DNA from 2 places in the Kitasatospora sp. NPDC001603 genome. Region 1 is predicted to be linked to the other one. Evidence: predicted binding sites of a transcription regulator. Region 1 holds the regulator's gene; the other holds the start of a gene.

The links. Region 1 encodes HspR, which represses chaperone genes until heat shock. Its sites were predicted from a motif close to TTGAGNNNNNNNNNCTCAA; they were not measured.
Region 2: lon (endopeptidase La) is a predicted target of HspR. The motif match lies at 6,620-6,638, and genes of this name have one in related genera.

What each region holds. Positions count from the first base shown of each region.
Region 1 covers NZ_JBEPAA010000007.1:35,159-49,883, forward strand. The annotation lists gene ABT263_RS07035 ((Fe-S)-binding protein) at 1-134, opposite strand, end outside; gene dnaK (molecular chaperone DnaK) at 428-2,266, shown strand; gene grpE (nucleotide exchange factor GrpE) at 2,263-2,883, shown strand; gene dnaJ (molecular chaperone DnaJ) at 3,049-4,197, shown strand; gene ABT263_RS07055 (heat shock protein transcriptional repressor HspR) at 4,205-4,711, shown strand; gene ABT263_RS07060 (helix-turn-helix domain-containing protein) at 4,924-5,913, shown strand; gene ABT263_RS07065 (hypothetical protein) at 5,987-6,145, opposite strand; gene ABT263_RS07070 (hypothetical protein) at 6,503-7,129, shown strand; gene ABT263_RS07075 (helix-turn-helix transcriptional regulator) at 7,137-8,168, opposite strand; gene ABT263_RS07080 (LuxR C-terminal-related transcriptional regulator) at 8,161-9,150, opposite strand; gene ABT263_RS07085 (TDT family transporter) at 9,834-10,934, opposite strand; gene ABT263_RS07090 (LysR family transcriptional regulator) at 11,005-11,997, shown strand; gene clpB (ATP-dependent chaperone ClpB) at 12,106-14,712, shown strand.
Region 2 covers NZ_JBEPAA010000010.1:961-15,685, forward strand. The annotation lists gene ABT263_RS09355 (multifunctional oxoglutarate decarboxylase/oxoglutarate dehydrogenase thiamine pyrophosphate-binding subunit/dihydrolipoyllysine-residue succinyltransferase subunit) at 1-2,882, opposite strand, end outside; gene ABT263_RS09360 (sensor histidine kinase) at 3,219-4,346, opposite strand; gene ABT263_RS09365 (response regulator transcription factor) at 4,425-5,162, opposite strand; gene ABT263_RS09370 (rhomboid-like protein) at 5,738-6,496, shown strand; gene lon (endopeptidase La) at 6,661-9,063, shown strand; gene ABT263_RS09380 (GtrA family protein) at 9,223-9,744, shown strand; gene ABT263_RS09385 (ROK family protein) at 9,897-11,111, shown strand; gene ABT263_RS09390 (ABC transporter permease) at 11,152-12,195, opposite strand; gene ABT263_RS09395 (MarR family winged helix-turn-helix transcriptional regulator) at 12,306-12,764, shown strand; gene ABT263_RS09400 (MDR family MFS transporter) at 12,979-14,475, shown strand; gene ABT263_RS09405 (hypothetical protein) at 14,561-14,725, opposite strand, start outside.

The DNA.
Region 1 (14,725 bases):
GCGGGCACGCCGAATCTGGTGGGGTCGGACTGGCCCGTCCGCACCACCTTGAAGATGTACATCGCCGCACGGGCGGCGAGCGCGGTGCCGATCACAAACGTGACCAGCGAGATGACGATCGCTGCTAGCTGCATCGGCTCTCCGTCTCCTGCGGCTTCCTGGTGAGAGTTTCTACGCGTGCGAGTGTACTCGTCGGTAACTTGCCGGGCCGACGGCCCGGACATTACCGCCCGTCAACACTCCTCCAGAAGATGCTCAAGGTATGGCGGCAGTCACGCGAGCCCGGCGCACCACGCCTCCCCGGCGGGTCGGCGCGATTTTCGGCTCAGCAAAGTTGAGCCGCTGGGACTCATAGCTGTTGACGCCCTCCGCCGAGTCGTGCATCCTTGAGCCTGTAAAGCTCAACTCTTCCGTGGAGGTACCAACGATGGCACGCGCGGTCGGCATCGACCTCGGTACGACGAACTCGGTCGTCAGCGTCCTTGAGGGTGGCGAACCCACCGTCATCACGAACGCCGAGGGTGCGCGGACCACGCCGTCCGTCGTGGCCTTCGCCAAGAACGGCGAGGTGCTGGTCGGCGAGGTCGCCAAGCGCCAGGCGGTCACCAACGTCGACCGGACCATCCGCTCGGTCAAGCGCCACATGGGCACCGGGTGGAAGATCAACCTGGACGGCAAGGACTTCAACCCCCAGCAGATCAGCGCCTTCGTGCTGCAGAAGCTGAAGCGGGACGCCGAGGCCTACCTGGGCGAGACGGTCACCGACGCCGTCATCACCGTCCCGGCCTACTTCTCCGACTCGGAGCGCCAGGCGACCAAGGAGGCCGGTGAGATCGCGGGCCTCAACGTCCTGCGCATCGTCAACGAGCCCACCGCGGCCGCCCTGGCCTACGGCCTGGACAAGGACGACCAGACCATTCTGGTCTTCGACCTCGGCGGCGGCACCTTCGACGTGTCCCTGCTGGAGATCGGCGACGGGGTCGTCGAGGTGAAGGCCACCAACGGTGACAACCACCTCGGTGGTGACGACTGGGACCAGAAGGTCGTCGACCACCTGGTCAAGGTCTTCCAGGCCGGCCACGGCGTGGACCTGTCCAAGGACAAGATGGCCCTCCAGCGTCTGCGCGAGGCCGCCGAGAAGGCCAAGATCGAGCTGTCCTCGTCCTCCGAGACCTCGATCAACCTGCCCTACATCACGGCCTCCGCCGAGGGCCCGCTGCACCTGGACGAGAAGCTCACCCGCGCCCAGTTCCAGCAGCTCACCTCCGACCTGCTGGAGCGCTGCAAGGTCCCGTTCCACAACGTCATCAAGGACGCCGGCATCGCGCTGTCCGAGATCGACCACGTGGTCCTGGTCGGCGGCTCGACCCGGATGCCCGCCGTCGCCGAGCTCGTCCGCGAGCTGACCGGCGGCAAGGACGCCAACAAGGGCGTCAACCCGGACGAGGTCGTCGCGATCGGCGCCGCGCTCCAGGCCGGTGTCCTCAAGGGCGAGGTCAAGGACGTCCTGCTGCTCGACGTCACCCCGCTGTCCCTCGGCATCGAGACCAAGGGCGGCATCATGACCAAGCTGATCGAGCGCAACACCACGATCCCGACCAAGCGCTCGGAGATCTTCACCACGGCCGAGGACAACCAGCCGTCCGTGCAGATCCAGGTCTACCAGGGCGAGCGCGAGATCGCCGCGTACAACAAGAAGCTCGGCATGTTCGAGCTGACCGGTCTCCCGCCGGCCCCCCGCGGCCTGCCCCAGATCGAGGTCACCTTCGACATCGACGCCAACGGCATCATGCACGTCGGCGCCAAGGACCTCGGCACCGGCAAGGAGCAGAAGATGACCGTCACCGGCGGCTCCGCGCTGCCGAAGGACGACATCGAGCGCATGATGCGCGAGGCCGAGCAGTACGCGGAGGAGGACCACAAGCGCCGCGAGTCGGTCGAGACCCGCAACCAGGCCGAGCAGCTCGTCTACTCGACCGAGAAGTTCATCGCGGACAACGCGGAGAAGCTCCCGGCCGACGTCAAGACCGAGGTCGAGACCGCCATCGGCGAGCTCAAGGAGACCCTGAAGGGCGAGGACATCGCGGCCATCCGCGACGCCTCCGAGAAGGTCTCCACCACCGCCCAGAAGCTCGGCCAGGCGCTCTACGCCAACGCCGACGCCGCCGGTGCCGCGCCGGCCGGTGACGCCGCCGGCGCCAAGGACGACGACGTCGTCGACGCCGAGATCGTGGACGACGAGAAGCCCAAGGGCGGTGCGGCATGACGGAGAAGCCGCAGGGTGCTGAGCCCGGCGACGACTCCGCCGCCGAGGAGGCCGTGATCGAGGCCGCCGAGGAGGCCGCGGCAGCCGGTGACACCACCGGCGCCGCGGGCGACGCCGCCGCCAAGCAGCTCGCCGAGCGGACCGCCGACCTCCAGCGCCTTCAGGCCGAGTACCAGAACTACCGCAAGCGGGTCGAGCGGGACCGTCTGACGGTCCGCGAGATCGCGGTCTCCAACATCCTGGAGTCCCTGATCCCGGTGCTGGACGACATCGGCCGGGCCCGCGAGCACGGCGAGGTGACGGGCGGCTTCAAGTCCGTCGCCGAGTCGCTGGAGACGGTCGTGGCCAAGCTGGGCCTCCAGCAGTTCGGCAAGGAGGGCGAGCCCTTCGACCCGACCATGCACGAGGCGCTGATGCACAGCTACTCCTCGGACGTCACCGAGGACACCTGCGTCCAGATCCTCCAGCCCGGCTACCGGATCGGCGAGCGGATCATCCGCCCGGCGATGGTGGCGGTCGCGGAGCCCCAGCCGGGCACCCAGACCACCTCCGCGCCGGACGCCGAGTCGGCGAAGTCCGCGGAGTCGGACAAGGCTGACGGTGGCGCGGACAGCTGACACCCCGTGCGCTGCGGAGTCGTACGCCGGCCAGTACGGCGGCCGGCTCCGCAGCGCCGTATCCGTTGACCCGGTTCCCCGCGGCGGGGAGTCCGGTGGATCCGTGGCCGGCGGGCCCACCCGCGCCGGATCCCTACCTGTTGACTCCGGGAGGTGGCGGCAGCCATGAGCGAGCGAGTGGAGAAGGACTACTACAAGGTCCTCGGCCTGCCCAAGGACGCCTCCGCCACCGAGATCAAGAAGACGTACCGCAAGCTGGCGCGCGAGTTCCACCCCGATGCGAACACGGGCGACGCCAAGGCCGAAGAGCGCTTCAAGGACATCTCCGAGGCCTATGACGTCCTGTCGGACGAGAAGCGCCGCAAGGAGTACGACGAGGCGCGCACGCTCTTCGCCAACGGCGGCTTCCGCTCCGGCGGGCCCGGCGGGGGCAGCTACAGCTTCGACTTCGGCGACCTCTTCAGCGGCAGCCAGGGCGGCGGCGCCGGCGGCGGCGGGATCGGCGACGTCTTCGGCGGCCTGTTCAACCGCGGCGGCCGGCAGGCCCAGCCGCGGCGCGGCGCGGACGTCGAGACCGAGGTGACGCTCTCCTTCGAGGAGGCGGTGGACGGCGCGACCGTCCCGCTGCGGATGACCAGCCAGGCCGCCTGCCGCACCTGCAGCGGCACCGGCGCCAAGGCCGGCACCACCCCGCGGGTCTGCCCGACCTGCGTCGGCGCCGGCACCGTCAGCCGGGGCCAGGGCGCCTTCGCGCTGTCCGAGCCGTGCCGGGACTGCCGCGGCCGCGGCATGATCGTCGACGACCCGTGCGCCGACTGCCACGGCAGCGGCCGGGCCAGTTCGGCCCGCACCATGCAGGTCCGGATCCCGGCCGGCGTCCAGGACGCCCAGCGCATCCGGCTGAAGGGCAAGGGCGCCCAGGGCGAGCGCGGCGGCCAGTCCGGCGACCTCTACGTCACCGTGCACGTCGACGCGCACCCGGTCTTCGGGCGCAAGGCCGACAACCTGACGGTGACGGTGCCGGTGACCTTCCCCGAAGCCGCTCTGGGCGGCACCATCGAGGTACCGACGCTCAACGGCCCCTCGGTGAAGCTCAGGCTGCCCCCGGGCAGCGCCAACGGCCTCACCCTGCGGGCCCGCGGCAAGGGCGCCACCCGCAAGGACGGCACCCGGGGCGACCTCCTGGTCACCGTGGAGGTCGTGGTGCCCCAGCACGTCACCGGCGACGCGCTGACGGCCCTGGAGCAGTACCGCGAGGCCACCGCCTCCGACGACCCGCGAGCCGCCCTCTTCAAGGCGGCGAAGGGAGCGTGACGACCAGATGACCCCCGACAGCGGCCCGATCGGGCCCGGCATCGGCGAAGGCCTGCCCGGCGGCGCCCCGCGCGCCCGCCGTGCGGCACCGCCGCCGCACTACGTCCTCACCGAGGACACCCCGGTCTACGTGATCTCGGTCGCCGCCGAGCTCTCCGGCCTGCACCCGCAGACCCTGCGCCAGTACGACCGGCTCGGCCTGGTCTGTCCCGACCGCACCGCGGGCCGCGGCCGCCGCTACTCCAGCCGCGACATCCAGCAGCTGCGCGAGGTGCAGCGGCTGTCCCAGGACGAGGGCATCAACCTCGCCGGCATCAAGCGGATCATCGAGCTGGAGAACCAGGTCACCGCGCTGCAGTCGCGGATCACCGAGCTGGTCGACTCGCTCGAAGGCGCCGCCTCGGCGCTCCAGCAGCGCGAGGCCGCCGTCCACGCCTCCTACCGGCGGGACCTCGTCCCGTACCAGCCGCCGAGCCAGTCCAGCGCACTGGTCGTCTGGCGCCCCAAGCGGTAACCCCGCCACCACGGCACCCGCCGCCGGCTCCCTCCTGATCGGGGGGTGCCGGCGGCTCGGTCGTCTGTGAGAGAGTGCTGGACCGGAGCGTGCCCCTGGCAGGCAGTGCTGTCGGTGGCCGTCCTTACCAGCCGTGACCGCGACCTAGGATGCCTGGTACAACCGACTTTAGAACGTTGACTACTTGTCCGGTCGACGACAGGGAGCCGAAGATGAGTGGGCGAGAGCAGCCCGGTTCCGCAGGTGGCGGACCGCGAATACTGTCTGCCGACGCCCGCTCGCTCTATCTCAGGACCGTCCACGGCAACGGCCGGCTGACAATCGGCGCCGGCCCGGGCGAGACCGCCGCGCTCCGCGAGCTCATGGACCTCGGTCTGCTCATTCCGGACAGTGACGAACCCGGCTCGCTCATCGCGGTCGACCCGGCCCAGCTCTCCTTCAGCCTGAGCTCCGCCTGGCAGCGCCAGGCCCTCGACCTGCTGGCCCGCGCGGTCGCCCTGCCGGCCGATCTCAGCGAATTGGCCGACGCCTTTCACAGCCCCGACCAGTCGGGCGGCCCCATCGAATACGTCCAGGGCAAAGCGCTCATCAATCAGCGCCTCCAGCAATGCATGGCCACCGGGATGACCGAGGGCCTCGCCATGCAGCCGGGCGGCCCCCGCCCGCCCGAGCTGCTCGCCGCGGGAATGGAACGGGACCTCAAGAGCCTGCAGCAGGGCGCTTCGATGCGCACGATCTACAACGCGAGCACCCGATACCACCAGCCCACCCGCGAATACGTGTCCCGGCTGGCGAAGGAGGGTTATCAGTTTCGCACCCTGGACGAGCCCTATGCCCGCCTCATCATTGTCGACCGGCGGCTCGCGGTAATTCCGGTGGGCGATGACGACCTGGCCGCTTTCATCCACGATCCGGCGGTCATCAAATATCTCGTGGAAGAGGTATTCGAGCGGAACTGGGGCCGGGCGCTGGAGTTCGACGGCGACACCACCGTCCCGCAGCAGGTGGTCTCCCGGCTGCGCCAGACGATCATCGACCTGCTTCTTTCCGGTACGAACCATCGGGTCATCGCCCGCAGACTCGGCATCAGCGAGCGCACACTGGCGCGACATATCGCCGAGATGCGGGAGGACTACAACGTCGACTCCCTGTTCCAGCTGGGCTACGTCCTCGGCCGGGCCGCGCAGCACCGGCCGGAGTGAGGGCCCCGAACGGCGGCGGGCGCCCGCGCCTGGAGCCTTTCGGCACTCGAACGTCCGCTATGACAGGGAGCGGTCAGCCCCAGTTCATGTCATTGGCGACGAGGTAAACGGCGGCCTTGGCGCGGGAATCCCCGGCACCTGCGTCCACCTGCGGCTGCGTACCGTTTGACAGGACGCAGACACCGGCCAAAGCTCCGGCCGCGATGGCAATCGGAAGCACGACCTTGCGCACAAGCCTGGACATACGGGACACCAGCCCACTCCCTTTCCGAAAGTTGCTCTAGCCGAACTAATAGCACTGGAGTCCACATGATGCCGCACGCCGAGTTGTGGTGTCACCTCCCCGTTGTCCCCCGGCGGCGTCATCTCCCTGCCAGGCAGCCAGATGACAGGGCAGAAACCTGGACGCGAGCGTGACCACTGATAGACGATCAGTTCGCCCCCGATGGTCCAGCACCAGGTCAAAAACCTGTTGCTGTACGGTCAATTCTTCATCACCACAGGGCACTGGATCCACCTGAAGCAGCAACTACTCTCAACGCCTGCCGGCACCGTCCCCCAATCCGGTCGGCCTTCCCCCGGAGTCGACATGACCGAGCCCTACCTGCGTCACCACGACAGCCAGGCCCCCGAGGGCCGGCGTGCACGTGTGTTCCTGGCCGCGCCGCTGATGCGGTTGACCGGCCCCGCGGACAGCGTGGTGACCCTGGCCAGCCGGACGCGGCTGACGACACTTCGCACCACGCTCCTGCGCAGCGGTGCCGCCGTGTACAGCGCCCACCACAGTGACGCCTGGACGATCGCCGGCCGGGCCCCCGAGCCCCGGGTGCCGTCGGACTTCCGGGCCCTGCAGTCCGCCGACCTGGTCTTCGCCTACGTCGGTGCGCCGCTCTCCGCCGGTGTGAGCCTGGAGCTGGGCTGGGCGTCGGCGCTGCGCAAGCCGATCGTCCTGCTGGTGGACGAGGCGATCACGCACAACCCGCTGATCGCCACCATCGAGCAGGTCGCCCCGGTGCTGCCGCTGGTCTTCGACGACACCTGGTCGCAGGAGGCCCTCCACCACACCGTGGAGACCGCCCTCGACTGGGCCGGCATGGCGCTCTCGCTGCGCGAGGGTTTCTGGACCGCCCCCGGCGACCAGTTCAGCATCCCGCGCCAGCAGCCCCCGGTGGTCGGTCCGACCGGCTACTGGCCGACCGGCGCGGCGACCGGCTGACCCCGGCTCACCCATCGGACTCCCCCGGCCGGGCTCCCCGCATCTGCCAGCCGAGCTGGAAGAGCGTCTCCGCGTCGTAGAGCTCGCGCAGGCGCGAGATGTGACCGGCCACCGTCCGCTCGCTCAGCCCCAGCCGGCCGGCGATCGTCCGCTGCGTCAGCCCCTGCGACAGCAGCCGGCCGATCTGGTCGTGCACCGCCGGCTCGGTGGCGCCGGCGGCCAGCGCCGACCAGTTCACCCCCTCCGCCTGCCGCCACTGCTGCTCGAACACGTCCACCAGGAAGGCGACCGTCGCGGAGTCCTCCACCAGGGCCGCGCTGGTGTTGTCCGGCGCGGCCGGGATCAGCGCCACCCTGCGGTCGAAGATCAGCACCCGCCTGAACGGCGCGGCCAGGGTGCGGATCGGACTGCCGAGCCGGGCCGACGCCGCCGCGTACTCGACCGTCGGCGCGTCGAGGCGGGCGCTCGCCTCGTAGATCGTGCGCATGGTGCCGCCGCGGGCGAGGTAGCGGCGGGTGTGCTCCAGCGCGTCCCGCATGTGGGCGGCCGGCCGGGCTCCGCCGGGCTGGGCCGCCCAGGCCTCGCGGTGGTGCTCGTCGGCGAGCTGTGAGATCAGGTGGCGGATCTGCCCCATGCCGGTGATCCGCCGGGCGCCGCCGGTGCGGTCCTCCCGGCCGGGCGCGGCGTCGTAGGCCTTCGTCAGGTCGTCGATCAGCTCCGGGACGAGCGCCGCCCGGGCCAGCAGGCGCGCCCCCTCCTCGCGCAGCCCGGCCCCGATCCGCTCCCCGACGGCACGCGGGTTCACCACGCTGTACACGCCGTCCGCGTAGCGCGGTGTGAGCAGCCCGACGTCGGTCAGCTGCCGGACCGACCGGGCGTCCTGGGCGCTCACCTCGGCGATCGGCAGCCGGCCGCCCTCGCGCAGGATGGTCCGGTACAGCTCGCGGGCGTCGGCGTCCGGCAGCGGGGCGTCGGTCGTCGCGGCGTCGGTCGTCGCGGCGTCGGTCATCGCGGCATCGGTCATCGCGGCGTCAGTCATCGCGGCCGCCCCGCATCAGCCAACCGAGCTGGAACAGGGTCTGCGCGCCGTGGCGCTCGCGCAGCCGGGAGATGTGCGCGGCCACGGTGCGCTCGCTGAGGCCCAGCCGGGTGGCGACGGTGCGCTGGGTGAGGCCCTTGGCGAGCAGCCGGCCGACCCGGTCGGGGGCCTCCTGCGCGACGCCCCGGGCGAGGGTGCCGGCCCAGTCGGTGGGGTCGGCCCGGGCCCAGTCGCGTTCGAAGGCGCCGACCAGGAAGGCGATCGCGGCCGGGTCGGAGATGAAGGCGGCGGTGCTGTGGTCCTCGTTGGCGGAGATCACCGCGACCGAGCGGTCGAAGACGAACAGGCGCTGGAACGGCTCGTCCAGGATCCGGATCTGCGAGCCGTGCCGGGTGACCTCGTCCGCGTAGGCGAGCGCGGCCGGGTCGGAGACCGCGACCGGCTGGTAGACGGTGCGCAGCGAGCAGCCGCGCTGCAGCAGCCGGAGGTCCTGGAGGAGCGCGATCTTCAGGGCGTCGGCCGGGCGGTGGCCCGGCTGGGCGGTGAGGACCTCCGTCCGGCAGTCGGCGACCAGTTGGGAGATGCGCTGGCGGATGTGGACGTGGCCCTCGATGTAGACGGCGCCGCCGGAGCGCTCGGGCGGGCGGGGCATCGCGTCGTACGCCTGGGTGAGGGTGTCCAGCGCGCCGGGCAGGTTCTCGGCGCGGACCAGCAGCCGGGTGGCCTCGCTGCGCAGTTCGGCGCCGAGCCGGTCGCTGACCGAGCGCGGGCTGACGGCGGTGTAGCAGGCGTCCATCGGGTTGGGCATCAGCAGGCCGATGTCGACCAGGAGCCGCAGCGCGGCCCGGTCGGACTCGGGGACGTCGGCGGCGGGGACGCGGCCGCCGCCGGCGAGGACGGCCAGGTAGAGCTGCCGGGCCGCCTCGTCGGGCTCACCGCCCGGCGCGCTGGTGCCCGGGGCGGCCGTCGGATCCGCCGTCACCTCGAACACTCCCTGCCGGATGGGTCTCGGATCTGCCTGTGCCGCGCGTGCCCCCCGCACGGGTCGATCGTGGTCGCGGTACCGCGCGCCGCACGCGATCACGGTACTGCGGACCGGCGGACCCCCGGGGACCGGGTGCCGTCGCACACGGGTTTCCCGGGGGTCGCCGGTAGCACGCCAATCCCAGGGCGCTCCCGGCGAGGCGGAGCAGCAACGCCTCGCCGGTTCCGGTCCCGGGGACCATCACCACACATGGCGTCCCGGCCGGCGCTCTTCCCCCCGACATGCAGGTACGGACGTACCTCTCGCATCCAGTATCGAAGAGCAAGTCACCACCATCGGGCTGCGATCGCCCGGACGGCTTGGCGTGTCTCCACCATCACAGCGTGACGGCCGGTGAACAAGTGCCGCCCGACTGCATGTTTTCGCAATTGCAGGAACCTGCACCGTGAATCCGCGGCGGCCCCCGGGCGGCCTGGCGGGGTCGAGGAAGGAAGGCCAGGTCAGGGCGATGGCGGGGTGGGCGGCGACCGTCCGTTCAGTCGGCTGCGGAGCGGGGCGCTCCGAATCCGGACTGCCCCATCGGGCAGCCTTCGCCGATCCTTCACGACCCCTTCACAGAATCCCCCTCCGCCCTCCGGTCACCCATCGTGACCGCTCTTGCCGCTACCGTGACGGCTCTGCTAGCGGGCCAGCAGCCTGCCGCCGGCCAGCCCGGCCGCGGTGCCGCCGGCCGCCACGGCCCAGGCGGCGGCCAGCAGGACGAAGAGCCCGGCCGCGAGGCCGGTGAACCCGGCGAAACCGGTGTGCCGGGCGAGCGCGGAGGCGCCGGTGACGCAGGTGCCGACCGGGAAGGTGTAGGCCCACCAGGTCATCGTGAAGGGCATCCCGGCCCGGCGGGCCCGCAGGTTGGCCGCGGTGGCGATGACCAGCCAGAGCATCGCGACCCCGAGCACCGCGACCCCGTAGAGCTCGGCGAGGGCGAGCGCCACCGGTGCCAGCTGCGGCGCCACCGGGCGTGCGGCGTCGGCGAGTTGGTGGACGGCCGTGGTGGACTGGCCGAGCGGGCCGAGCACCAGGAAGAGCGACGGGGTGAGCACCAGGGCGGACAGCTTGCTGTGCACCAGCCCGGTGAGCACCACCGGCAGCAGCGCCAGGATGGCCAGCAGCCCGACCCCGAACAGCGCGCAGCAGCCGTACAGCAGGCTCTGCTGCGCGGTGCCGGCCGGCAGGTGCGGGACGAGCGCGGGGCCGGTCGCGGAGGCGACCAGCGGCGCGACCACCGGCAGCAGCCAGGTCGGGTTGGCCTCCAGCGGGGAGACGGCGTGCCGGGTGATCATCAGGTACGGGACGCCGGCCGCGACCGCCAGGGCATAGAGCGTGCCGATGCCCCAGAGCGCCGCGTCCAGCGCGACGGCCGGGCCGGTGCCGATCACCCGCGAGCCGAGCGTGAGGGTGCCCAGGCCGACCGAGAGCATGGCGATCGGCGGGCACCCGTAGAAGACCGCGGTGGCCGGGTTGTCCAGCAGGTGGGCGCGGGCCTCGGCGCGGTACCGGAGGAGGTGGACCACCCGCGCGGGGACGAGCACCAGCAGCGCGACCGCCCCGAGCGCCCACATCAGCTCGCCGAAGCCGATCAGCCCCGGCAGCCGGACGGGCAGCGCGGCCGCGCCGTTGCCGACGATCGCGGTGCCCATCACCACCGCGTACCAGTTGGGACCGAGCTGGGCGAGGTCGAAGCGGGCGGTGCGGGTGAGCGGTCGGACGCCGGTGAGGATGGCCATGGAACCACCGTGCCGTCCGCCTCCGGCCACCGGTAGCGCCCCCCGGCCTATGAGGGCATAGCCTGAGTCTATGGCTCTCTCCCCGCACGTCCCCGAGCTCGGCGCCCTGGAACTGCTCCTCACGGTGGCACGACTGGGCAGCGTCGGCCGGGCGGCGGCCGAGCTGGGCGTGAGCCAGCCGACGGCGAGCGCCCGGATCAAGGGCATGGAGCGGCAGATCGGCGTCCCCCTGCTGGAACGGTCCCCGCGCGGCTCCCGGCCGACCAAGGCCGGGCTGCTGGTGGTCGAGTGGGCCCGGCACGTGGTCGAGGCGGCGCACGCGCTGGACGCCGGGATCGACGCGCTGCGCGAGCGGCGGGACGCCCGGCTGGTGGTGGTGGCCAGCCTGACCGTCGCCGAGTACCTGATGCCGGGCTGGCTGCTGGCGCTGCACGACAGCAGCCCGGGCACGGCGGTGATCCTGCGGACGGCCAACTCCTCCGACGTCGCCGGGCACGTGCTGGCCGGCGAGGCCGACCTCGGCTTCGTCGAGGGCCCGTCCACCCCGCCGGGGCTGGCCGGCGCGGTGGTGGCCGCCGACCGGCTGGTGGTCGTGGTGGCGCCGGGCCACCCCTGGGCGCGCCGCCGCTCCCCGGTGACCGGCCCCGAGCTGGCCGCCACCCCGCTGGTGCTGCGCGAGCCCGGGTCGGGCACCCGGGAGGTCCTGGAGATGGCACTGGCGCCGTTCGGCGGCGCCGCCAAGCCGCGGCTGGAGCTGGCCTCGTCGACCGCGCTGAAGGCGGCGGCGATGACCGGCGCCGGACCGGTCTGCCTGAGCGAGCTGGCGGTGACGGAGGAGCTGGCGACCCGGCGGCTGGTGGCCGTGCCGCTGGCCGAGGGGCTGGACCTGCGGCGGCCGCTGCGCGCGGTCTGGCCGGCCGGCCACCGGCCGGGCGGGCCGGCCCGGGAGCTGCTGGTGCTGACCCGGCGGACCGGGCCGTCGGTCCGCAGCGGCTGGCAGCCGGCGCCGCGGCTCGACCGGTACACCGTCTCCGGGCACCCCAAGCGTTCATCCGAAGGTTGAGCGGAATAGACTCAACTTAGTGCATGCTGTACTCAGCAGGGCCGGTGGCCGGGGGCCGCCGCCGCCCGTACGAAGCAGTTCGCCATCAGCGAGGAGGACACCCCAGCAGTGGACGCCAGCAAGTTCACCACCAAGACGCAGGACGCCCTGTCCGCCGCGATCCGGCAGGCCGGCGCCGCGGGGAATCCGGACGTCAAGCCGGTGCACATCCTGATCGCCCTGCTGGAGCAGCCCGAGGGCATCGCCGGGCCGCTGCTCAAGGCGGTCGGCGCGGACGCGACCCGGATCGACACCGAGGCCCGCCGGCTGCTGGCCGGACTGCCCCGCGCGATGGGCTCCACCGTCGCCGCGCCCCAGCTCGCCCGCGACACGCTGGCCGTGCTCACCGAGGCCGGCAAGCGCGCCGAGGACCTGGACGACCAGTACGTCTCCACCGAGCACCTGATGGTCGGCCTGGCCGCCGAGGGCGGCGCGGTCGCCGACCTGCTCGCCCAGCGGGGCGCCACCGCGAAGGCCCTGCTCGCCGCGTTCAAGGACGTCCGCGGCAGCGGCCGGGTCACCTCCCCCGACCCGGAGGGCACCTACAAGGCCCTGGAGAAGTACGGCACCGACCTCACCCAGGCCGCCCGGGACGGCAAGCTCGACCCGGTCATCGGGCGCGACCAGGAGATCCGCCGGGTCGTCCAGGTGCTCTCCCGGCGCACCAAGAACAACCCGGTGCTGATCGGCGAGCCCGGTGTCGGCAAGACCGCGGTGGTCGAGGGCCTGGCCCAGCGGATCGTGGCCGGTGACGTGCCGGAGTCGCTGCGCGGCAAGCGGCTGGTCGCGCTGGACCTCGGCGCGATGGTCGCCGGCGCCAAGTACCGCGGCGAGTTCGAGGAGCGGCTGAAGGCCGTCCTGAACGACATCAAGCAGAGCGACGGCCAGGTCGTCACCTTCATCGACGAGCTGCACACCATGGTCGGCGCGGGCGCCGGCGGGGACTCCGCGATGGACGCGGGCAACATGCTCAAGCCGATGCTGGCCCGCGGCGAGCTGCGGATGGTCGGCGCCACCACGCTGGACGAGTACCGCGAGCGGATCGAGAAGGACCCGGCCCTGGAGCGCCGGTTCCAGCAGGTGCTGGTCGGCGAGCCCAGCGTGGAGGACTCGATCGCCATCCTGCGCGGCCTCAAGGGCCGGTACGAGGCGCACCACAAGGTGCAGATCTCGGACGCCGCCCTGGTCGCCGCCGCCACCCTGTCCAACCGCTACATCACCTCGCGCTTCCTGCCCGACAAGGCGATCGACCTGGTCGACGAGGCGGCCTCCCGGCTCCGGATGGAGATCGACTCCTCCCCCGTCGAGATCGACGAGCTCCAGCGCGCCGTCGACCGGCTGCGGATGGAGGAGCTGGCCCTGGAGAAGGAGTCCGACCCGGCCTCGGTCGACCGGCTGACCCGGCTCCGGCGCGATCTCGCCGACAAGAACGAGCAGTTGAGCGTGCTCACCGCCCGGTGGGAGCAGGAGAAGAAGAGCCTCAACCGGGTCGGCGAGCTGAAGGAACGGCTCGACGACCTGCACGGCGCCCTCGACCGGGCCCAGCGCGACGGCGACTTCGAGCGCGCCTCCAAGCTGATGTACGCCGAGATCCCGGCCGCCGAGCAGGAGTTGACCGAGGCGCAGGAGGGCGCCGAGGAGCGGGACGCCACCTCCTCCATGGTCAAGGAGGAGGTCGGCCCGGACGACATCGCCGATGTGGTCGCCTCCTGGACGGGCATCCCGGCCGGCCGGCTGCTGGAGGGCGAGAGCTCCAAACTCCTGCGCATGGAGGACGAGTTGAGCCGACGCCTGATCGGCCAGGCGGAGGCCGTCCAGGCCGTCTCGGACGCGGTGCGGCGCACCCGCTCCGGCATCGCCGACCCGGACCGGCCGACCGGCTCCTTCCTGTTCCTCGGCCCCACCGGCGTCGGCAAGACCGAACTCGCCAAGGCCCTGGCCGACTTCCTCTTCGACGACGAGCGGGCGATGGTCCGGATCGACATGAGCGAGTACGGCGAGAAGCACTCCGTCTCCCGCCTGGTCGGCGCCCCGCCCGGGTACGTCGGCTACGAGGAGGGCGGCCAGCTCACCGAGGCGGTCCGCCGCCGCCCCTACAGCGTGGTGCTGCTGGACGAGGTGGAGAAGGCCCACCCCGAGGTCTTCGACGTCCTGCTCCAGGTGCTGGACGACGGCCGGCTCACCGACGGCCAGGGCCGCACGGTCGACTTCCGCAACGCGATCCTGATCCTCACCTCCAACCTGGGCAGCCAGTTCCTCGTGGACCCGGCCACCCCGGAGGAGATGAAGAAGCGGCTGGTGCTGGACTCGGTGCGGGCCGCGTTCAAGCCCGAGTTCCTCAACCGCCTCGACGACATCGTGGTCTTCGAGCCGCTGGGCACCGCCGAGCTGAGCCGGATCGTCGACCTCCAGGTCGCCCGGCTGGCCACCCGGCTGGGCGAGCGCCGGCTCACCCTCCACGTCGACGAGGCCGCCCGGGACTGGCTGGCGCTCACCGGCTACGACCCCGCGTACGGTGCCCGGCCGCTGCGCCGCCTGGTGCAGTCCGCGATCGGCGACCAGCTCGCCCGGGCCATCCTCTCGGGCCAGGTGCACGACGGCGACACCGTCCTGGTCGAACGGGCCGAGGAGGGCGACCACCTCACCGTCCGGGCCCGCGGCCCGCTGGAGAAGTAGCGCCGCGCAGCCC
Region 2 (14,725 bases), on a different contig from region 1:
GCCTGGTCCTCGGTCAGGTACAGCAGCGGGGTGTAGTCCTCGCCGGAGACCCGGTCGATGAGCACCGCGTGGCGCTGGCCGAAGGTGCCGCGGCGGCTGTCCTGGCCGGCGAGGCGGACGGGGTGGCCCTCCATCAGCAGCGAGCCGATGGCGAGGGTCTCGCCCATCGCCCAGTCGATGGTGTTGTCCTCGACCGAGGCGGCCCGGCGCTGCAGCTGCGGCAGCAGGCGCGGGTGAACGGTCAGCCAGTCCGGCAGGTTGACCTGCGAGGCGGCGATCCGCTTCACCATCTCCTGGGAGATGCCGGTCTGGATGTTGACCGGGAAGTCCGCCTGCGGCTTGCCGTTGGAGGCCGGGGCCGGCGTCTGGGCGGCGTCGCGGACCTCGGCGAAGACCTTCTCCAGCTGGCCCTGGAAGTCCTGGAGCGCCTGCTCCGCCTCTTCCATGGTGATGTCGCCGCGACCGATCAGGCCCTCGGTGTACAGCTTGCGCACCGAGCGCTTCTTGTCGATCAGGTCGTACATCAGCGGCTGGGTGAACGACGGGTTGTCGGCCTCGTTGTGACCGCGGCGGCGGTAGCAGATGAGGTCGATCACGACGTCCTTGTGGAACGCCTGACGGAACTCGAAGGCGAGCCGCGCGACGCGGACCACGGCCTCCGGGTCGTCGCCGTTCACGTGGAAGATCGGCGCCTCGATCATGCGGGCCACGTCGGTGCAGTACATCGACGAGCGGCTGCTCGCGGGCGCGGCGGTGAAGCCGACCTGGTTGTTGACCACGACGTGCACGGTGCCGCCGGTGCGGTAGCCGCGCAGCTGCGACATGTTCAGGGTCTCCGCGACGACGCCCTGGCCGGCGAAGGCCGCGTCGCCGTGGATCTGGATCGGCAGCACCGGGAAGGTGGTGCCGCCCTGGTCCAGGATGTCCTGCTTGGCGCGGGCGATGCCCTCGACGACCGGGTCCACGGCCTCCAGGTGGGAGGGGTTCGCGGCGAGCGAGACCTTGATGGTCTCGCCGTCCAGGCCGGTGAAGGTGCCCTCGGAGCCGAGGTGGTACTTCACGTCGCCGGAGCCGTGCATCGACTTCGGGTCGAGGTTGCCCTCGAACTCGCCGAAGATCTTGCCGTACGGCTTGCCGACGATGTTGGCCAGCACGTTGAGGCGGCCGCGGTGGGCCATGCCGATGACGGCCTCGTCCAGGCGGTGCTCGGCCGCCGAGTCGATGGTCGCGTCCAGCAGCGGGATGAGCGACTCGCCGCCCTCGAGCGAGAAGCGCTTCTGCCCGACGTACTTGGTCTGCAGGAAGGTCTCGAAGGCCTCGGCCGAGTTCAGCCGGCGCAGGATGCGCAGCTGCTCCTCGCGCTCCGGCTTGGTGTACGGCTTCTCCAGGCGCTCCTGCAGCCACTTGCGCTGCGTCGGGTCCTGGATGTGCATGTACTCGATGCCGACCGTGCGGCAGTACGTGTTGCGCAGCAGGCCGAGGATGTCGCGCAGCTTCATCATCCGCTGGCCGCCGAAGCCGCCGACCGCGAACTCGCGCTCCAGGTCCCACAGGGTGAGGCCGTGCGTGGTGACGTCGAGGTCGGGGTGCTTGCGCTGCTTGTACTCCAGCGGGTCGGTGTCGGCCATGAGGTGGCCGCGGACCCGGTAGGAGTGGATCAGCTCGATGACGCGGGCGGTCTTGTTGACCTCGTCGTCGTGCGTGGTGGCCACGTCGGTGGCCCAGCGGACCGGCTCGTACGGGATCCGCAGCGACTCGAAGATCTCGTCGTAGAAGCCGTTCTCGCCCAGCAGCAGCCGGTGGATCTCGCGCAGGAACTCGCCGGACGCCGCGCCCTGGATGACGCGGTGGTCGTAGGTCGAGGTCAGCGTCATGATCTTGGAGACGCCCAGCCGGGACAGCGTCTCCGGGGCGGAGCCCTGGAACTCGGCCGGGTACTCCATGGCGCCGACGCCGACGATGGTGCCCTGGTTCTGCATCAGGCGCGGCACGGAGTGCACGGTGCCGATGCCGCCGGGGTTGGTCAGCGAGACCGTGACGCCGGTGAAGTCGTCCATGGTCAGCTTGTTGGCGCGGGCCCGGCGGACGATGTCCTCGTAGGCCTGCCAGAAGCCGAAGAAGTCGAGGGTCTCGGCCTTCTTGATCGCCGCGACCACGAGCTGGCGGTCGCCGTTCGGCTTCACCAGGTCGATGGCCAGGCCCAGGTTCACGTGCTCGGGCTTGACCAGGTACGACTTGCCGTCCTTCACCTGGTAGCTGTGGTTCATGCCCGGCGAGGCCTTGATGGCCTGGACCAGGGCGTAACCGATCAGGTGCGTGAAGGAGACCTTGCCACCGCGGGCGCGCTGCAGGTGGTTGTTGATGACGATGCGGTTGTCGATCAACAGCTTGGCCGGCACGGCGCGCACGGAGGTCGCCGTGGGCACCTCCAGCGAGGCGTCCATGTTGGTCGCCACCGCCTTGGAGGGGCCGCGGAGCTGGACCAGCTCGGGGCCGGTCTCGGCGGGCGCGGCCGGCGCCGGAGCGGCGGCCTTCGGGGCCGGGGGCGCGGCAGGAGCTGCGGCGAGGGGCGCGGGCGCCGGGGCCGCGGCGGCGGGCGCTGGCGCGGCCGGTGCGGCGGGGGCGGGCGCGGCCGGAGCAGCAGCGGCGGGCGCGGGGGCGGCAACGGGGGTCGGCGTGGGGCCGACCTGGGTCGCGGCCTGGGTCACTGGGGTCACCTCGGTACCGGGCTTGTAGTCGGCGAAAAAGTCCCACCAGGCTCGGTCGACCGAGTTCGGGTCCTGGAGGTACTGCTGGTAGATCTCGTCGACGAGCCACTCATTGGGGCCGAAGCCAGTGGAGCTTGCCGAGCTGTTGGGGGTTTCTTGGGACTGTGGCGACACGGCGGCAACCGCCCTCTTCCGCTTCCTTTTGGGATGTTTGGACAGCGGGGATTAAGGCTACGCCCCTGACCAGTGATCGCGCAGTCCCCAGGGCTCAGGCGTCGCCCAGATCACAGTCCTGACCTGCAGGTTGGCTGAAAATGTGCGTTAGAAAGCCGCCTCGGATGGGAAGCGATCGCTTCCGATCAGCCGCTATATATGGATGAAACCGGACAAATCATAGTCCGGAGCCACCCGGATCGTCCGTCCACGTCTGTGTCGCTTCTGTGACATGCGGGCGACGTCCGATCGACGCGGGCGGGTGCCCGGGGCCGCCGAGCGGACCCCGGGCGGGCGCTACCGCGGGCCGGGCAGCCGGACCTCGATCCGGCAGCCGGGCGAGGCCTCCGCCACCTCGATCCGCCCGCCGTGCAGGTCCACCGCCCAGCGGGCGATGGCCAACCCCAGCCCGGTGCCGCCGTCGGAGCCGGGCCCCTGGGCGGTGGCGGTGCCGCTGCGGCTGAACCGCTCGAAGACCCGGGTGCGGTCGGCCGCCGGGATGCCCGGCCCCTCGTCCTCGACCTCCAGCAGCAGCGCGCCGGGCTCGCCGCCGGGCCGGGCCCGGACCGTCACGGTGCCGCCGGGCGGGGAGTGCTTGCAGGCGTTGTCGACCAGGTTGGCGACCACCTGGTGGAGCCGCTCGGTGTCCGCCACGCCGGTCAGGCCGGCCGGGCTGACCTCCAGCGCCAGCCGGACGTCCCCGCGCCGGGAGAAGGCCCCGCCGGCCGTCGCGCCGTCCACGGTGACCCCGCGCAGCACGCCGTCCAGGAACTCGCGCACCTCGAAGGGGCGCGCGTCCAGGTCCACCACCCCGTCGTCGATCTTGGACAGGTCGAGCAGGTGGGTGACCAGCCGGCCGAGCCGTTCGGTCTGCTCCAGGGCGGCGCCCAGGGTCGCGGGATTGGGCTGGACCACGCCGTCGACGACGTTCTCCAGCACGGCGCGCAGCGCGGCGATGGGCGTGCGCAGCTCGTGGGAGACGTTGGCGACCAGCTCGCGGCGGTGCCGGTCGGCGGCCTCCAGGTCGGCCGCCATGTGGTTGAAGGTGGCCGCCAGCTCGCCGATCTCGTCCCGGGAGCTCACCTCGACCCGGCGGCTGTAGTCGCCGGAGGCCATCGCGCGGGCGGCGGCGGTCATGTCGCGCAGCGGGGCGGTCAACCCGTGCGCGAGGAACTGCATGAAGAGCAGCGAAGCGATCATGGAGAAGACCATGATGATCCGGATCTGCGTCTCGGAGCGGATCGCCACCACGACCATGCCGGTGGCGAGGAAGACCGAGACGATCACCAGGAGGGCGAGCTTGCCCTTGATCGAGCGGACCGGGTCGAGCGGCCGGATGTCGGCCCACACCCGGTGGGCGGCGCGGGCGGCCAGCGTGGGCCGGGCGCCGTCGGCGTCGCCGTTGCGTTGCTGTGGAAAGGTCATTGGTCCCCTGTGATCCCCGCGGGTCCGCGCGGCGGTTCGGGACACGGGCCCCCCGGAGGCCCGGTGCCCGAGGCGCCGCTAGGAGAGCGGGGCCTCCAGCGCGTAGCCGACCCCGTGGACGGTGCGGATCCAGCTGGCGCCGATCTTCCGGCGCAGCGCCTTGACGTGGCTGTCCACGGTGCGGGTGCCGGACGCGTCCGTCCAGTCCCAGACCTCGGCCAGCAGTTGCTCGCGGGTGAGTACCGCCCGCGGCTGTGCGGCCAGGCAGGCGAGCAGGTCGAACTCGGTCGGCGTCAGGTGGACGTCGCCCGAGGCCAGCCGGACCCGGCGCTGCACGTGGTCGATCTCCAACTCGCCGAAGCGCAGCGAGCCGAGCGCCGGTGTGCGGGCCGCCTGCTGGGCGCGCTCGACGCGGCGCAGCAGGACGTTGACCCGGGCCGCCAGCTCCCGCATGGAGAACGGCTTGGTCATGTAGTCGTCGGCGCCCACGCCGAGGCCGACCAGGAGGTCCGTCTCGTCGTCACGCGCGGTCAGCATCAGGACCGGTACCGGGCGTTGGGCCTGGATCCGGCGGCACACCTCAAGGCCGTCGAAGCCGGGCAGCATGATGTCGAGCACGACCAGGTCGGGCTGCCAGGTGTGGAACCCGTCGACCGCGCCCGGGCCGTCGTGGGCCACGGCGACCTTGAAGCCCTCCGCGCCCAGCCGGGCCGCGATCGACTCGGCGATCGTGGGCTCGTCCTCCACCACCAGCACTCTGCGCTGGCTGCTCACCGTGCCGCCGCTGTTCTGGTTGTCCTGCTGAATTTCTGTCACGGTCACGCCACCGCCCCCAGGGCTGCGGGCCGGCCACCTGTGGGGATGGCGAGGCTCCGCTCGTAGTCTTGTTCCGTCGTGGACTGTGCCGGGTCCGCCGTCCCGTAGCGCGTGCTGAGTCGGGGGACAGGTGTGGACTGCCCACCACTCCCGCACACTTCGCAGCGTACGGACACCCGGTGGTTCCCGGCAGGTGGACCGGATGTTTCCGGCCCGTGGGCCGGCCGTCCGGCCGCCCGTCGGACCCACTCGGAAGTGGGCACGGGCCAGTACCTTACCCGCCGATTTTTCACTGCGTGACGGTACGTATGCACTCCAGTTGACGACAAGCCGCCGGTCAGCGCCGCTACTCGTGCGTAGACGGAGTGCAGGTCTGTACCAATCGTGGAGTCGCGCGCCACATGATGTTCACGGGGTATTCCCAGCTGGCTCCCAGGACCCCGAAGTACCGTGGTCACGACAAGTCGCACAGGTGGGATTTCCGGCGCGCGCCGGTACGTTGAGCACCGGACGGGGGCCGGAGGCTGCGGGTCTGGAGCGGAGGCGGCATGGCGGAGCTGCGGAGGAACGCTGTGGTGAGCGGGCCGCGTCCGGGGCCGCCGTACGGGATGCTCCGGTTCGGCCTGCGGACCGGCCTGGCCGTCTGGGTGCTCGCCCGGGTGCCGACGCCCCGGCGCAACCCCTTCGCGCTCGGCTACCTCGCCGTGGTCGTGGCCACCACCACCTTCGCCGGGCTGGCCGACCCGGACCTCGTGCTCCGGCTGCAGGAGGCCTCCAGCTCGGACGGGCACAACCTGGTCCACCACCCGCTGCGCGCCCTGCTGTTCAGCGGCTTCTGGGTGGCCGGGACGATCTGGATGCCCTACCTCTGGGCCTTCGCCTTCACCGTCGCGCCGCTGGAGCGCCGGGTGGGCGCCGTCCGGGCCGCGGCGGTCTTCGGGATCGGGCACGTCACGGCGACGGTGCTCTCCCAGTCGGTGGTGATCACCGCCGTGGCGACCGGCCGGATGGAGCCCCGCGCGCTGGACTGCCTGGACATCGGGGTCAGCTACGGCGTGCTGGTCAGTCTCGGTGCGCTGGCCGGGCTGCTGCGGCCGCGCGGGCGGCTGCTCGCGCTCGGCGGCGCCGCCGTCCTGGTCGCCGAGCAGATCGCCGGCGACCGGGACCTGGTGACCGGGGTCGGCCACCCGGTGGCGCTGCTGACCGGGGTCGCGCTCTGGCGCTGGCTGCGGAACGGGCCCGGCCCCCGGTGGCGGCGCCCGGAGGCGGCGGCCGTCGGCGCCACGGGCCCGGCGCAGGCCCAGGGGGCGACCGCCCTGCTGGACCGCGCGTAACTGCCGGGTGCTCCCGGGGGGCGGTGCGCGCCCCCGCGAGGCGTTTTTGACACCCCCTTCCCGGGCTCCTCCTTGTTCGCTCCCGGCGAACAGGGCGGGGGGAACATTCCATCGCCGCGAAACCTTAGTCAGGTCAACTCAACTTCGCTGACTGGGGAGAGATCATGGCATCGACGTCCACTCCGCTCACCCTGCCCGTACTGCCGCTCGACGACGAGGTCGTGCTCCCGGGCATGGTCGTCCCGCTGGACCTCAAGGACACCGAGGTGCGTGCCGCGGTCGAGGCCGCGCGGGCCGCGGCCGCCGGCGCCGCCAAGCCCCAGGTGCTGCTGGTGCCGCGGGTGGACGGCTCGTACGCGGCGGTCGGCACCCTCGCCACCGTCGAGCAGGTCGGGCGGCTGGCCGACGGGGAGCCGGCCGCGCTGGTCCGCGCCGTGCGCCGGGTCCGGATCGGCGTCGGTACCACCGGGCCCGGCGCCGCGCTCTGGGTGGAGGCCACGCCGTTCCGGGAGTCCTCGGAGGGCACGCCGGTGGCCGGCCGCGCCGCCGAGCTGGTCCGGGAGTACCGGGAGTACAAGGCGCTCTCCACCCAGTGGCTGCGCAAGCGCGGCGCCTGGCAGATCGTCGACCGGGTGGCCCAGATCGAGGGCGTCGGCGAGCTGGCCGACAACATCGGCTACGCGTCCTTCGTCACCGCGGAGCAGAAGCTCAAGGTGCTGCTGGAGGCCGACCAGGTGGCCCGCCTGGAGTACGCCCTCACCCTGCTGCGCGACCACCTCGCCGAGGAGGAGGTCAACGACACCATCCGCAAGGACGTCGAGGAGGGCGTGGCCAAGCAGCAGAAGGAGTTCCTGCTCCGCCGCCAGCTGGAGGCCGTCCGCAAGGAGCTGGCCGAGCTGAACGGCGACCCGGCCGACGAGGAGGGCGACTACCGCGCCCGGGTCGAGGCCGCCGACCTGCCCGGGAAGGTCCGCGAGGCCGCGCTCAAGGAGGTCGACAAGCTGGAGCGGGCGTCCGACCAGTCGCCCGAGGGCTCCTGGATCCGCACCTGGCTGGACACCGTCCTGGAGCTGCCCTGGAACGAGCGCACCGAGGACGCCTACGACATCGCCGGCGCCCGGGCCGTGCTGGACGCGGACCACTCCGGCCTCGGGGACGTCAAGGACCGGATCGTCGAGTACCTGGCCGTCCGCAAGCGCCGGGCCGACCAGGGGCTCGGCCTGGTCGGCGGCCGCCGCGGCGGTGCGGTGCTGGCCCTGGTCGGCCCGCCCGGCGTCGGCAAGACCTCGCTGGGCGAGTCGGTGGCCAGGGCGATGGGCCGCACCTTCGTCCGGGTGGCGCTCGGCGGCGTCCGGGACGAGGCGGAGATCCGCGGCCACCGGCGCACCTACGTCGGCGCGCTGCCCGGCCGCCTGGTGCGCGCCATCAAGGAGGCCGGTTCGATGAACCCGGTCGTCCTGCTCGACGAGATCGACAAGGTCGGCTCCGACTACCGGGGGGACCCGGCGGCCGCCCTGCTGGAGGTGCTGGACCCGGCGCAGAACCACACCTTCCGGGACCACTACCTGGAGGTCGAGCTGGACCTCTCGGACGTGGTCTTCCTCGCCACCGCCAACGTGCTGGAGGCCATCCCGGAGGCGCTGCTCGACCGGATGGAGCTGGTCCGGCTGGACGGCTACACCGAGGACGAGAAGGTCGTCATCGCCCGGGACCACCTGCTCCCGCGCCAGCTGGAGAAGGCCGGCCTGACGAGCGAGGAGGTCTCCGTCGAGGAGGAGGCGCTGCGCAAGCTCGCCGGGGAGTACACCCGCGAGGCCGGCGTCCGCACCCTCGAACGCTCGATCGCCCGGGTGCTGCGCAAGATCGCCGCGCAGTCCGAGCTGGGCGAGCGCGAGCTGCCCGCCGCGATCGGCGCGGGCGAGCTGCGCGCGCTGATCGGCCGGCCGCACCACGTCCCGGAGGCGGCCCAGGAGCCCGCCGAGCGGCGGACCGCCGTACCGGGTGTGGCGACCGGCCTGGCGGTGACGGGCGCCGGCGGCGACGTGCTGTACATCGAGGCCTCGCTGGCGGACGCCGAGACGGGCGGCACCGGGCTCACCCTCACCGGGCAGCTGGGCGACGTGATGAAGGAGTCCGCGCACATCGCGCTCTCCTACCTGCGCTCGCGCGGCGCCGAGCTGGAGCTGCCGGTCACCTCGCTGCGCGACCGGGGCGTGCACCTGCACGTCCCCGCCGGGGCCGTCCCCAAGGACGGGCCGAGCGCCGGCATCACCATGACCACCGCCCTGGCCTCGCTGCTCTCCGGCCGCCGGGTGCGTACGGACGTGGCGATGACGGGTGAGGTGTCGCTGACCGGGCGGGTGCTGCCGATCGGCGGGGTGAAGCAGAAGCTGCTCGCCGCCGACCGGGCCGGGGTCAGCACGGTGATCATCCCCAAGCGCAACGAGGCCGACCTGGACGACGTCCCGGCCGAGGTGCTGGAGCGGCTCACCGTCCACCCGGTGGCGGACGTGCGGGAGGTGCTGGAGCTGGCCCTGGAGCCGGCCGAGGTGCTGGTCGCCGCCTGACGGCGGGACGGGAACGGGCGGCGGCCCGGCGGAGCGCGCTGCTCCCGCCGGGCCGCCGCCCGCTCGCACGACCGGGGGCACCGGGCGCCGGGAGCCGCGGGAGCCGCCGGGCCGCCTTCCCGCCGGTTCCGTCGGAGGGCCCCGTGCGAAACTGCGAAGATGCCGTCCCCCACTCAGCGCGCCCTGGCCAAGGTGCCGGCGGGGCTGCGCCCGTTCCTGGTCAGGCACCGCAGGCTGGTGAAGGTCCTGCTGGTCGGGGGCACGTGCTTCGTTCTGACAACAGTGATCAACTTCTCACTGAAGTTCACCCTTTTGGAGCACAAACCGGTGGTGGCGCTCACCATCGCGACCGTGGTGGCCACCACCGTCTCCTACGTGCTCAACCGCCGGTGGTCCTTCCGGGCCCGCGGCCACCGGCGTGAGGTGCTGCTGTTCCTGCTCGTCAGCGTGGTGGCGATCGGCGTCAACGACCTCCCGCTGATCGTCTCGCGCTACGTCCTGGACCTGCGCGAGCCGCAGGTGACGCCCTTCACCCAGGAGGTGGCCGACTTCCTGAGCGGCATGGTCCTCGGCACCTTCGTGGCGATGCTCTTCCGCTTCTGGGCGATGCAGCGCTGGGTCTTCACGCGCTTCCCCGAGCCCGTCGCCCCCCGCGTGGAGCAGCCGCAGCGGATCCCGTAGCGGCCCGGCGCGGCGGGGCGCCGGAGCGGCCGATCCGCCCCCCCGGGCCCGGCGGGAGCGCCCGGCCGAACGCGGTTACGCTGCAGACACCGGTCCGAACTGCGGGACCCGCCCACCGGCGGGGCGGGCGGAAGCTGAGCGGGGTGAGCGCGATGCGCGAGACGGACGGCCTCCGGGCCGGGCCGGCCAGCCAGCAGGGCATGCGGCGGGCCAATCTGGCGCTGGTGCTCGGCGTGATCGCGCGGGCCCCTCGCTCGCGCGCGGAGGTCGCCGCGGAGAGCGGGCTGACCAGGGCGGCGGTGTCCTCGCTCGCCGAGGAGCTGATCGCGGCCCGCCTGGTGGTCGAGGAGGGTCCGGCGGCGCCCAGCGGCAAGGTCGGCCGGCCCGGGACGGCCCTGGGGCTCAACCCCGAGGGACCGGCGGGTCTGGGCGCCGAGATCGGGGTCGAGCACCTCGGCGCCTGCGTGGTCGACCTGCGCGGCGAGGTCCGCGCCTGGCACCGTCAGGAGATCCGCAACCGGGACCGGCGGCCCGCCGCCGTGATGGCCGACCTGGCCGAACTGCTGCGCCGGGCGGTCGTCGACGCGGGGCTGCGCCCGGCCGGGCTGATGCTCGCGGTGCCCGGGCTGGTCGGCGACGGCGACGGGGTGCTCCAGCGCGCCGCCAACCTGGGCTGGCAGGACGTGCCGCTGGCCGCCGAGCTGCGGCCGGCGCTGCGCGCGGCCGGCGCGCAGGGCCTGGCCGAGCTGCCGGTCGAGGCCGAGAACGAGGCCAACCTGGGCGGGCTCGCCGAGCTCTGGCTGGGCGGCGCCCCGGATCACTTCCTGCACGTCTCGGCCGAGGCCGGGGTCGGCTCGGCGATCGTGGTCGGCGGCCGGCTGATGCGCGGGGCGCACGGCTACGCCGGAGAGCTGGGGCACGTGCCGGTCCACCCGGACGGACCGCGCTGCGCCTGCGGGGCGCACGGCTGCCTGGAGCAGTACGCGGGGGAGGCGGCGGTGCTGCGGGCGGCGGGGCTGGAGGGGATCCGGGGCGACTGGGTCGCCCTGCTCGCCGAGCGGGCCGGGGCCGGGGACGAGGAGGTCCGAGGGGCGCTGGACGGGGCCGGGTCGGCCCTGGGGATCGCCTCGGCCGGGGCGGTCAACCTGCTCGACCCGGCCGAGGTGGTGCTGGGCGGCGGCTACGCCCGGCTGGCGCCCTGGCTGCTGCCGGGGATGCGGGCCGAGCTGGCGGCCCGGGTGACCGTCCGCCCCTGGACGGAGGAGCGGCTGACGGTCTCCCGGCTGGGCCGGCGCGGGCCGCTGCTGGGGGCGGCGGTCGGCGTGGTCCGGGCGATCGTCGCGGACCCGGGCCGGCTCGACGGGTAGGGGCGGTGTCGGGCCGGCCCGGGCGGTGGCGGTGGTCCGGCTACCCGGCGGGCAGCTCGCGGCCCCCGCGCGGCCGGCGCAGCACGGCGGCGAAGGTGACGGCGACGCCGACCAGTGCCCAGACCAGCAGCACGAGCAGCGGCATGGTGAGGTTGGTCGCGCCGAAGTAGGCGATCGAGCGGGCCGCGTCGGTGCCGGCGCCGTTCGGGATCCAGGCGCCGATGGCCCGCCAGAACGGGGGCACCATCGGTGGCGGGAAGACCCCTCCCGCGCTGGGGTTGCCGAGCACCACGAAGATCAGTACCGCGACGCCGATCCCGATGATGTCGAAGAGGCACTGCAGCGCCATGGTGAACGCGCCGACCGTGAACACCACCAGGGCGCCCAGCGCGGCGAGCCCCCAGGACGAGCCGGGCAGGGCGTTCAGCGCCGGTCCGACGATCACCGCCCCGCCGATGCCGGCCGCGATCGAGTACAGCGCGAGGGCGGCGAGCCGGATGGCCGCCCGGTAGGCGTTGGCGGGCTTCGCCCCGGCGCTGACGCCGAGGATCGAGGCGACCAGGTAGCCGCCGACGCACCAGCCGATCACCAGGTAGAAGGAGGACAGGCCGTTGGTGTCGCCCTTGGCCAGCGGGATGGTGTCGACGGTGCGCACCGTCCGGCCCTGGGTCTGGTCCACCGCGGTGACGATGGTCTGGGCGGCCCGGGCGGCGGCCGGGCCGCGGGCGTTGGCGACCAGCAGGGTGTCCTCGGTGCCGGCCGGGTCCACCACCAGCGCGGCGTAGAGCTTCTGGTCCTTGATCCGGGCGGTGGCGGTCTCCGCGTCGGGCGCGGTGGAGGCCCGTACCGCGTTGTCGGGCACCCCCTCCAGCGCCTCGACCAGCTTGGGGGAGACCTGCGGCGGGGCGACCACCGCGATCGAGAGCTCGTGCGGGGTGGGGCTGTGCAGCGCGCCGACGTACGAGGTGATGAAGCCGAGCTGGAGGAGGAGGACGGCGATCACCAGCAGCGCCGCGCGCGGGGTGACCGCCCCCTTCAGTTCGGCGACGAGTCCTGGCCTCGGTCCCTGCCCTGGGGTGGTCATCCACATCTCCTTGCGTATCGGGAAAACGGATACTTCATACCATCAAGTAGTTGGCTTTCCCGATTTCCCGCGCCGTATGTGGGGGCCCTGTGCTGCGGGATACTTGCGCGGTGAGTGCGGCGAATGACGAGGAACCCCTGCTGGCGGTGGAGCGCGAGGTCGCGCTGATGTTCCGCCGGGGCCGGGCCCGGGTGGCGGAACTCTCCCGCCGGGTGCACCCCAGCCTGGAGGGGGCGGCGTACAGCATGCTCGGCTACATCGAGCAGGCCGGGCGGGTGCGGGTGACCGACGTCGGCGTGCACTTCGCGGTGGGCAAGGCCACGGTGAGCCGGCAGATCCGGGCGCTGGAGGAGCTGGGCCTGGTGACCCGGGAGGCGGATCCGCTGGACCGCCGGTCCGCGCTGGTCTCGCTCACCGACGACGGCCGGCGGCGCTACCTGGGCGCCCGGGACGCCCGGATCGAGCGGGTGCGCGAGCTGATGGCCAACTGGTCCGAGGAGGACGTGATCCGCTTCGCCGGGCTGCTGCACCGCTTCAACGACGTGGTCGGGGAGGCCGTCGGGACCTGAGGTCCGGCGGTCCGGCGCGGGTCGCGGGGCGGGACTTTACTTGGGCTTGAAGAAAGTTGCCTTAAGCAACCATTGATCCTATGGTTGCTTAAGGCAACGACTTTTCCGTCCCCCGTCGCCGCCTCCCGCTTCCGCCCCGACCCGCCGAAGGACCCAGATGACCGTCACCACCCGAGCCGCGACCGGAGCCGCCACCGCCGACGACGACACACCCATGACCCACCGGCAGGTGCTGGAGGCCCTGTCCGGCCTGCTGCTCGGCCTCTTCGTGGCCGTGCTGTCGTCGACCGTCGTCTCCAACGCCCTGCCGCGCATCCTCACCGACCTGCACGGCGGCCAGTCCGCCTACACCTGGGTGATCACCGCCACCCTGCTCACCCTCACCGCCTCCACCCCGATCTGGGGCAAGCTGTCCGACCTGGCCAGCAAGAAGCTGCTCCTGCAGATCGCCCTGGTGATCTACATCGCCTCGTCCGCGCTGGCCGGCCTCGCCCAGAACACCGGCGAGCTGATCGCCTGCCGCGCGCTGCAGGGCATCGGCGCCGGCGGCGTCACCGCGCTCGCCCAGATCTGCCTGGCGGCGATGGTCCCGCCGCGCGAGCGCGGCCGGTACAGCGGCTACTTCGGCGCGGTCTTCGCCCTCGCCACCATCGGCGGCCCGCTGATCGGCGGCGTCATCGTGGACACCTCCTGGCTCGGCTGGCGCTGGTGCTTCTACGTCGGGATCCCGTTCGCGCTGGCCGCGATCGCGGTGCTGCAGCGCACCCTGAAGCTGCCGGTGGTCAAGCGCAAGGTCAAGATCGACTACCTGGGCGCCCTGGTCATCACCGGCGCCGTCAGCCTGCTGATGATCTGGATCACGCTGGCCGGCAAGAACTACGCCTGGCTCTCCTGGCAGACCGCGGCCATGGTCGGCGGCGGCCTGGTGCTGGGCGGGCTCGCCGTGGCGATCGAGAAGCGCGCGGCCGAGCCGATCATCCCGCCGAGCCTCTTCCGCCACCGCACCGTCACCCTGGCGGCGGTCGCCAGCGTGCTGGTCGGCATCGGGATGTACGGCGCGACCACCTTCCTCAGCCAGTACTTCCAGCTGGCCAGGGAGAAGTCCCCGACCATCGCCGGCCTGATGACGCTGCCGATGATCCTCGGCCTGGCCGTCGCCTCCACCGTGGCGGGCAAGCTGATCACCAAGTACGGCCGCTGGAAGGCCTACCTGGTCGCCGGCACCCTGATGCTGGCCGTCGGCTTCGCCCTGCTCGGCACCGCCCGGGCCGACACCGACTACGTGCTGCTCGCCGTCTACATGGCGATCACCGGCATCGGCCTCGGCCTGACCATGCAGAACCTCGTGCTCGCGGTGCAGAACACGGTGCCCCGGCACGAGCTCGGCGCGGCCAGCTCGGTGGTCACCTTCTTCCGCACCATGGGCGGCGCGATGGGCGTCTCCGCCCTCGGGGCCCTGATGAACAACCGGGTCGGCCACTACCTGACGGAGAACCTGGCGGCCGCGCACGTCCCGGCCACCGGCGCCGCGGCCGGCGGCGGCATCCCGGACCTGCACAAGCTGCCCGCCCCGCTCGTCCCGCTGGTGACGGACGCCTTCGGGCACGGGGTCGGCGTGGTCTTCCTGGTCGCGGCGCCGTTCGCGCTGCTGGCCTTCGTGACGGTGCTGTTCATCCGCGAGACCGTGCTGCGCACCGGCCACCAGAGCTGACCGCCGCCGGCGGGGGCACGGGGCAGGACACGGCGAAGGCCGGGGAGCGGACCACCGCTCCCCGGCCTTCGCCGTACTCCGTGCGTCAGTGGCCGGCGATCAGGGACAGGCCGTAGAGGACGGCGGCGCCGCAGACCGCGAAGCAGGTGTAGGCACCGGCCAGGGCCAGTCGGCCGCCGCCGGCCGGGGCGTCGGAGCCCGCCGCCGAGCGCTGCGCGGTGAGCGCGGCCTCACGGCGGGAGAGGGCCAG